DNA from 2 places in the Promicromonospora sp. Marseille-Q5078 genome. Region 2 is predicted to be linked to the other one. Evidence: riboswitches for the same ligand, from Rfam matches in the RefSeq annotation. Region 2 holds a riboswitch; the other holds the start of a gene.
The links. A riboswitch is a leader RNA that binds a small molecule or an ion and turns the genes downstream of it on or off. The one in region 2 is predicted to bind FMN.

Region 1 (4,396 bases), 1.7 Mb from region 2:
CCATCGTCATGCACGGCTCGCCCGAGCAGATCGAGCAGTACGCCGAGCCCATGGCGCGCGGCGAGATCCTCGGCGCGTTCGCGCTCACCGAGCCCACCCACGGCTCCGACTCCGTCTCGCTCGAGACCACCGCCCGCAAGGAGACGCGCGACGGCATCGAGGGCTACGTCATCGACGGCGAGAAGAAGTGGATCGGCTTCGGCTCCTGCGGCGACATCACCGTCGTCTGGGCCCGTCTCGTCGGCGACGACGGCGACAACCAGGTGCACGGCTTCGTCGTCCCGCAGGACGCTCCCGGCTACGCCGCCACCACGATCGAGGGCAAGGTCTCGCTCCGCGCCATCTGGCAGGCGCACATCGTGCTCGACGACGTGTTCGTCCCCGCGAGCGCCGCCCTGCCCCGCGCGACGTCGTTCAAGGCGACCGCCGCCGTGCTCTTCGCGACGCGCCTCGCCGTCGCCTGGTCCGCCGTCGGCCACGCCGTCGCCTGCTACGAGGCGGCCGCCGCCTACGCGACGCAGCGCATCCAGTTCGGCCGACCGCTGGCCAAGAACCAGATGGTGCAGGAGCGGCTGACCCGCATGCTGTCGCTGGTCACGCAGATGCAGCTGCTGGTCGCGCAGATCACCCGCCTCGCCGACGCCGGCACCCTCACCGGCGAGCAGGCGTCGCTCGCGAAGTACACGACGACGCGCCAGGCGCGCGAGGTCGCGTCCATCGCCCGCGACATGCTCGGCGGCAACGGCATCCTGCTCGGCAACCGCGTCGCGCGGCACTTCGCCGACATCGAGGCCCTGCACACCTACGAGGGCACCGAGTCGATGCAGGCGCTCATCGTCGGCCGCGACATCACCGGGGTCTCCGCCTTCGCCTGACCCGCGCACCTCCAGCACGACCACGGGGAACCGCGCAGCCGCGCGGGTCCCCGTCGTCGTGCGCGGCCGTTCAGGGGCCGAGGGCGACGGGGACGACGTCGGGGAGCCCTAGTCGCACCCAGAACCCGCCCGCATCGGGGCCTGGAGCCAGCCGGCCGATCGAGACGAGCCACGCGGTGAGCACCATGCCGTGCGTCGCGACGACGAGGTCGTGCCCGAGGGCGTGCTCCCGCACTGCGTCGTCGAACCGGCGCGCCGCGACGTCCGGGGCCTCCCAGCCGAAGTGCCGCGCGTCGAGGGCGCCCTCGACCCAGGCGCGGCGTGCCTCCCGGAAGCCGGGGGCGACGGGCTCGGGAGGGCGCCGGACCTCCCCGAACCGCGGGTCCGTGGGGACAACGGCGACGCCGAGCGCGAGGCTCAGCGTCTCGATCGCCTTGCGTTCGTCGCTCGCGACGGCGCGCGCGCCGCCGGGCAGGCGGAGGTCGTGGGCGGCCGCGCGACCGGCGCGAGAGAGCGGCCAGGCGCCCGGAGGTATCTCGCCGGAGACCTCGGGCGCCGCGTGCCGGACCAGGGTGATCCGCGTCGGGTGGTCGTTCATCGGGTCGATCGTGACCCACCGGCTGCGTAGGGTCGAGCGCCATGAGCGACGACCTCGCCCGCGCGGGCGCCCGGTGGGACGACGACCCGCGCGCGGGTGAGTGGATCGCGCCGTTGCTGGGGGAGTTCGGGCCGACGCTCGGCCACGCCGTGCCGCAGGCGTACGCCGCGTACGCCGTCGTCCCGTTGGGCTGGGACGACGACGGCGATTTCGACCCGGACGCGGCCTCCGAGCGCATCGACGTGCTGCTCGGCGTGCTCGCCGCGTGGACGGGGGAGCAGCACGTGCACGGCACGTTGTGGGAGGGGTGGCCGTCGTTGTACGACCGCGGGGGCGGCGTGCGGTCGTCCGGGACGGCCGTCGGGCTCGCGTGGGACCCGGACGGGCCGCAGCCGACCGCCGAGGAGCTCGCCGAGGCCCGGCGTGAGGCGGAGGAGGACCTGCTCGCCCGGCTCGTCGCGCGGCCGTCCGTCGAACGCCTGAAGCTGCCGCACCGGGACTACCACGTGTGGACGGGGACGCCTCGGTCGGTCACCGCGCTCCACGACGTGGTCGAGCTGCCCTCGCACGTCTGGCCCGAGGACCGGTCGTGGTTCCTCGGGATGCCCATCTGCACGGTCGAGGTGGCGCTCGGCGGCCCGGTGGACCTGGTCGACGGCGTCCTGGCCGAGGAACGGCTCGAGGCCCGGCGCGCCACGCCGTCGACCGTCCTCGACGGAGACGACTGATTCGGGTCAGGGCGCCGCGACGGTCGAGCCGGTCTGCGCCTGCTCGCGGCGGTGGATGCGCCACCAGACGAAGAAGCCGACCAGCGTGAACACGCCGTAGAAGACATACATCAACGCCGTGGCGTAGTACCCCGCCGACCAGAGCAGCGGCACGCCGACGACGTCCACCGCGACCCAGACGAGCCAGAACTCGACCCAGCCCTTGGCCATCCCGTAGGTGGCGATGAGGGAGCCCATGAAGATCCAGGCGTCCGACCACACCGGCTCATAGGAGCCGAGGGCGCGGAACAGCGGGGTGAGCAGCGCCGTGCCGGCGACCATCGCCACGACGATCCCGACCCGCTGCCGCCCCGACGCCCAGTGCGGGTGCACCGCAGTGCCGCCCTCGGCGGGGATCTTGCCGTCGGCGCGGACCTCGAGGTCCGCGCGCTGCGTGCGGCGCCACTGCACCCAGCCGTAGATCGACACGATCAGGAACATCACCTGGCGGCCGGCCTGACCGAGCATGTCCGCGCGGCTGGTGTCGCCGAACCACGAGCCCATGAAGACCGTGAAGAGGACGAGGTTGCCGACGATGCCGACGGGCCACGCCCACACCTTGCGGCGCATGCCGCCCAGCGCGGAGGCGAGCCCGAACAGGTTGCCCACGATCTCGCGCCACAGCAGCGCCTGGTCGCCGATGGTCAGCGTGGCGTTGAAGAACGTGTCGATCACGTCCATCGTTCACTCTCCCGGTCCCGAGGTGCGGCATCCGGGGTGAGGGCTGACGTGCGCCGGGGCGGCCCGGTGGGGGCCGCCGTCGACGACACGACGCCCGGCGGCACCCACCCGTCGCCGGGCGCGTGCCGCACGTGCTTCCTCCCATCCGGACTTTGACCGTCGGCCCTGGAGTTCCACCAGATCAGCCGGTCTCCCGAGGGAGACCGGGTCGCGGGCTGTCACCGCCGGCTCGGAATTTCACCGACCCCGGAGCACGTACGTGCGTGTCTCTCACCGCCGGAGGTCCCGGCGGCGTCCTGCACAACGCAGGATGCCACAGGCGCATTCCCCTCGTGTTGCGGCCGCGTGACCGTCTCGACCGGCGGGCGTCAGGCCAGCGCGTCGCGGACGGCGCGGGCGACGTCGTCCGGGCCGGCGCCGGGCTCCAGCACGGTCACCACGACGCGCCGCCCGTCCGTGCCGGTCGTGGTGCTGACGTGGCCGCCGGAGTCGGTCCCGGCGTCGACGGGCACCGGCTCCGCCACCGTCGTCGTCGCGGGGGTGTCGTCGGTGTGCGGGAACGGGGAGACGGCGGCCCGGCGCAGGTCGAGGAACGCCTCCTCGAGCTCGGGCCGCAGGTCGAGGTGGGGGTTGCGCAGCCAGCGCCGCAGGATCGCGTTGTGCACCGCGACGACGGACGCGGCGAACGCGATCGACATCGTCGTGGTGGAGCGGTCCGGGGGGAGCGTGTCGCGCAGGTAGGCGGTGAAGGCGCGCTCGTAGCGGTGCGTCGTGACGAGCTCGCGGTCCCGCAGCGCGGGCACCTGCTGCAGCAGCTGGTGCCGGGCGATCGACGTCTCGCGCTGCCCGACGTGGTGGTCGAAGACGAGCCGCGCCGCGCGGCACACCTCGAGGTACGGGTCCGTGGCCGGGTCCCACGCCCGCTCGGGCGCGCGGCCGGACTCCTCGCTGGCGCGCGCCTCGGGCCGCGTCTCGGCGAGCATGACCACCACCTCCTCGAGGAGCAGCTCGTGGTCGGCGAAGACCACGTCGTCCTTCGAGCGGAAGCGGCGGAAGAAGGTGGCACGGCTGACGCGGGCCGCGTCGGCGATCTCCTCGACGGTGGTCTGCTCGTAGCCCTGCCGGGAGAAGAGGTCGATCGCGGCGTCGACGGCCTGGGCGTGGGTGTGCGTCCGGACGGCGGTCATGCCTGGGAGGTTACTCCGGCGGCACGCCTCGTCCGCGCGACGTCCGCCCTCCTTCGGACCCGAGCAGCAGCCGGTAGAAGCGGAAGAAGCCGAAGTCGTCGACGGGCAGCACCTCGACGCCGGAGTACCCCGCCGCCCGCGCGTAGCGGCGCAGCGTCGCCGGCCGCATCACGGTGCCGGTGCCCGCCGACGGGCTCGTGGACAGGCCGTCCGGCAGGCACACGAACAGGCTGTAGCCGTACATGAGGCGGTCGACGTCGTCGGCCGGGGCGTGGAACTCCTCGGCCA
Region 2 (4,396 bases):
CATGACGGAGCAGGACACCCGCGTCATCTCGCAGACGGTCGACGCCGGGCGCGCCCTCGTCATCGCGTACAACAAGTGGGACCTCATGGACGAGGATCGCCGCCCGTACCTCGAGCGCGAGATCGAGAAGGACCTGGTCCAGGTGCAGTGGGCGCCGCGGGTCAACGTCTCGGCCCGCACGGGCTGGCACACCGACCGGCTGACGCACGCCCTCGAGACGTCGCTGGAGTCGTGGGACATGCGTATCCCCACGGGCCGCCTCAACGCCTTCCTCGGCGAGCTCGTGGCCGCGCACCCGCACCCGCTGCGCGGCGGCAAGCAGCCGCGCATCCTGTTCGGCACGCAGGCGTCCACGCGGCCGCCGCGGTTCGTCATCTTCGCCACGGGGTTCATCGAGGCCGGGTACCGCCGGTTCATCGAGCGCCGCCTGCGCGAGACCTTCGGCTTCGAGGGCTCGCCCATCGAGATCAGCGTGCGGGTGCGGGAGAAGCGCCGCCGATGAGCCGCCGATGAGGCGCCGATGAGCGCCGGTCCGCTCGCCTCCAGGGGTCGCCTGCTGCGCCTGGGCGCGGCGCGCGACACCTCCGCCGTCCGCCACCTGGTGACGTTCCTCGTGGTCACGGTGGCGACGGTGCTGGTGACGCGGTTCCTCCTCGCGGCCTCGGGGTACCCGCAGGTCGGCGGCGGCGGGCTGCACGTCGCGCACGTGCTCTGGGGCGGGCTCGGCATGGCGCTCGCCGTGGTCGTGCTGCTGTCGTGGGTCGGCCCGGCGCCGCGGTCGCTGGGCGCCGTGCTCGGCGGGCTCGGCTTCGGCCTGTTCGTCGACGAGATCGGCAAGTTCGTCACCTCCGACAACGACTACTTCTACGCGCCGACGGCGGCCCTCATCTACGCGGTCGTCGTGGCGCTCGTGCTGCTGGTCGAGGCGTTGCACGGGCGGCGGGCGCGCCACCCGGCGGAGTTACTCGCCGTGGCGACGGACCGCGCAGTTGCCGGCGTCGCGGGCGGGTTCACCGACGCCGAACGCGAGGAGGCGCGGACCCTCGTGGCGCGCGGGCGCGGCGAGCCGGGCGCGGACGAGGTGGCGGCGCTGGTGGAGGCCGTGCCCCGCGACGACGTGGCCGTGCCCGACCCCGTCCGCGCCCTGGTGCGACGGGCGTCCGCGTGGTTCGGGGAGGCGATGGAGCGCCGATGGGCCGCCACGCTCGTGATCCTCGCCGTGCTGACCACCGCTGCCGGGTCGGCGGTGGTCGGGGTGCGCGTGCTGGTCGGGGCGGTCGACGTGCCGGCCTGGGTCGGCGCCGGCATCCTCGTGGCCGTCGCCGCGACGGTGGCCTGCGTGGTGCGGGGGATCCTCGTGGGGTCGGCCGACCACCGCGCGGGCGCGGTGTGGGTGCGCCGCGGCGTGCTCGTCAGCCTGCTCGTCACGCAGCTCCTCGCGTTCCGGGCCGTGCAGTGGGTGGCCGTCGCCGGGCTGGTCGCGGACCTGCTGGTGCTCGCTGCGCTCGGCGTCGCCCTCGGGCGGGACGACGAGCGGCGCACCACCCGGCCGGCCCGGACACAGAGCCGCTGACCGCCGTCGCGGGCCCGGCCCGGACGGCCTAGTGTCGGAGCGGTGATCACCCGCGACGAGCTGGACCGGCGCTCCGGTGCCGCCGACGACGGCGAGGACCGGCGCCTCCCGCTGCTGACGCTCGCCGAGTTCTTCGACGACAACGACGACGAGGAGTCGCTCGCCCCGAACCAGTGGGGCGACGGGCGTCCGCCGCTCGCCGAGATCCGGCGCCGCCTCGAGCGCCTGGCCGCCCAGGAGGGCGTCGCCTGGGTGCGGGTCGAGCTGCACGAGGAGTCCGTGGAGGACGACGGGGACTGGATCGCCGCCGAGGCCGTCGCCGTGTGCGCGACGCTCGTCCCCGAGGAGGTCGAGGAGCTCGTCGGCGCGGACGAGCTGCAGGCCGACGGCGTGGTCGCGGGGTACGTGTACCCCGACGACTGGTTCACCGACGTGCCGGACGTGCCCGTCGGCCACCGTGTGCTGTCCCTCGTCTGGGACTGACCCCGCGACGGCGCCGCGGGCCGGTGGGTGACGTGCACCACGCGGGCTTGCCATGGCCGCGTGCGGCGTGGCACGGTCGGCGATGACGAGCGAAATGCTCGCGTGCTCTGGGGTCGGTGAAATTCCGAGCCGGCGGTAACAGTCCGCGACCCGGTCACATCCTGTGACCGGTTGACCAGGTGGAACTCCTGGACCGACGGTCAAAGTCCGGATGGGAAGCGCACGCGACGGCTCCCCGTCCGGTCCGTACCCGGCCCCGCGTGGGCCGGCGCCGCCCACCGTGGAGGCACGCGACCGGTCGGTGCGAGCACGTCCGACCCAGCCTTCCTGCACCCCCGGGTCCGCGACCGGACGACAGGGGCAGGAAGATGACGCAGCCCGCCGGAACCCCGGCGACGGGTGCCACCAGGGTCGAGCGCGCCGCGATGCAGCGCGCGCTGGCGCTCGCCGCCCAGGTCCCCGCCCGCGGACCCAACCCGCGCGTGGGGTGCGTCCTCCTGGACGCCGACGGCGCGACGATCGCCGAGGGCTTCCACCGCGGGGCGGGCACGCCCCACGCGGAGGTCGAAGCGCTGCGGCGCGCCGTCGAGTCGCGCGGCCCGGGCGCCGCGCGGGGCGCGACCGCCGTCGTCACCCTCGAGCCCTGCAACCACCACGGCCGCACCGGCCCGTGCGTCGACGCCCTGCTGGAGGCGGGCGTGGCGCGCGTCGTGCACGCCCAGCACGACCCGAACCCGGCCGCGTCGGGCGGCGCTGCCCGCCTGCGTGCCAGCGGCGTCGACGTCCTCGGCGGCGTGCTGGCCGACGAGGCCCGCGCGCTCAACGCGACGTGGACCCGCGCGCTCGAGCTCGGCCGCCCGGTGGTGACGTGGAAGCTCGCGAGCACCCTCGACGGCCGGGCCGCGGCCGCGGACGGCACCTCGCGCTGGATCACCGGGCGCGCCGCCCGGCACGACGTGCACCGCCTGCGCGCCGGGGTGGACGCCGTCGTGATCGGCACCGGCACCGCCCTCGCCGACGACCCCGACCTCACCGTGCGGCACGCGCCCCTGACGGGCCAGCAGCCGGAGCGGGTCGTCGTCGGCCTGCGCGACCTGCCCGCGTCGTCCCGCCTGGCGCGGGCCGCGGCCGCCGGCGAGTCGGTCGCGCACCTGCGCACGCACGACCCGCACGAGGTGCTGGACCTGCTCTGGTACCGCGAGCACCGGCACGTGCTGCTCGAGGGCGGCCCCGCCCTCGCCGCCGCCTTCTGGCGCGCCGGCCTCGTCGACGACGTCGTGGCGTACGTCGCGCCGGTGCTGCTCGGGGTCGGGGCGTCCGCCGTGGCGGACCTCGGGATCGGCACCATCGCCGACGCCGCGCGCCTCGACCTCCTCGACGTCGTGGTCCTGCAGCGGGACCCGGCCGACCCCACCGACACCCCCACCGTGCGGCTCACCCTGCGGCCGCGGAAGGAGAGCTGAGCCATGTTCACCGGCATCGTGGAGGAGCTCGGCACCGTCGTGGCCGTGCGCGAGCACGCCGACGGGGCCCGCCTGACCGTCGCGGCGGACGCGGTGCTGGACGGCACCCGGCTGGGCGACTCGATCGCCGTCGACGGCTGCTGCCTCACCGTCGCGTCGATCGGGGACGACGGGGGCCGCCCGGCCTGGACCGCCGACCTCATGGCGGAGACGCTCGAGCGCACCAGTCTCGGGGCGCGGATCCCCGGCGACCGCGTGAACCTCGAGCGGGCGCTCGCGGCCGGCGGGCGGCTCGGCGGGCACGTCGTGCAGGGGCACGTCGACGGCGTCGGCACGGTGCTCTCGCGTACGGCGGGCACGCAATGGGAGGTCGTCGAGATCGCCCTGCCGGCCGATCTCGCGCGGTACGTCGTGGCGCAGGGCTCGACCGCGGTCGACGGCGTGAGCCTCACCGTGGTGCAGGCCGGGGGCGCGTCGTTCACGGTGAGCCTCATCCCGGAGACGCGGGCGCGCACGACGCTCGGCCGGCGTGCCGTGGGGGAGCAGGTCAACCTCGAGGTCGACGTGCTGAGCAAGTACGTGGAGCGTCACCTCGCGCACGGGCTCCTCGCGGCGGGGGCGGCGCGATGACCGCGCGGACGGTCCCGCCGACGAGCGCCGCGGCGGGCACGAGCACTGGGACGGGCACGGGCGCGGTGGTCGAGCGCGTCGCGCGAGCGATCGCCGACGTCGCCGCGGGGCGGCCCGTCGTCGTCGCCGACGACGCCGACCGCGAGAACGAGGGCGACCTGATCCTCGCCGCCGACGCCGCTACCCCCGAGCTGATGGGGTTCCTCGTGCGGCACACGAGCGGCCTGGTGTGCGTGGGCGTGGCGGG

Region 1: it holds a riboswitch for FMN, as region 2 does, so the genes downstream of both, pnuC (nicotinamide riboside transporter PnuC) here and ribD (bifunctional diaminohydroxyphosphoribosylaminopyrimidine deaminase/5-amino-6-(5-phosphoribosylamino)uracil reductase RibD) in region 2, are expected to answer to the same signal.

Annotation. Positions count from the first base shown of each region.
Region 1 covers NZ_JBNPQG010000001.1:3,969,010-3,973,405, reverse strand. The annotation lists gene ACQFYA_RS18275 (acyl-CoA dehydrogenase family protein) at 1-875, shown strand, start outside; gene ACQFYA_RS18270 (histidine phosphatase family protein) at 946-1,473, opposite strand; gene ACQFYA_RS18265 (hypothetical protein) at 1,515-2,201, shown strand; gene pnuC (nicotinamide riboside transporter PnuC) at 2,208-2,921, opposite strand; FMN riboswitch at 3,049-3,180, opposite strand; gene ACQFYA_RS18255 (TetR/AcrR family transcriptional regulator) at 3,290-4,108, opposite strand; gene ACQFYA_RS18250 (class I SAM-dependent methyltransferase) at 4,119-4,396, opposite strand, start outside.
Region 2 covers NZ_JBNPQG010000001.1:2,268,016-2,272,411, forward strand. The annotation lists gene der (ribosome biogenesis GTPase Der) at 1-502, shown strand, start outside; gene ACQFYA_RS10455 (hypothetical protein) at 521-1,573, shown strand; gene ACQFYA_RS10460 (YfbO family protein) at 1,616-2,056, shown strand; FMN riboswitch at 2,155-2,284, shown strand; gene ribD (bifunctional diaminohydroxyphosphoribosylaminopyrimidine deaminase/5-amino-6-(5-phosphoribosylamino)uracil reductase RibD) at 2,425-3,519, shown strand; gene ACQFYA_RS10470 (riboflavin synthase) at 3,523-4,149, shown strand; gene ACQFYA_RS10475 (bifunctional 3,4-dihydroxy-2-butanone-4-phosphate synthase/GTP cyclohydrolase II) at 4,146-4,396, shown strand, end outside.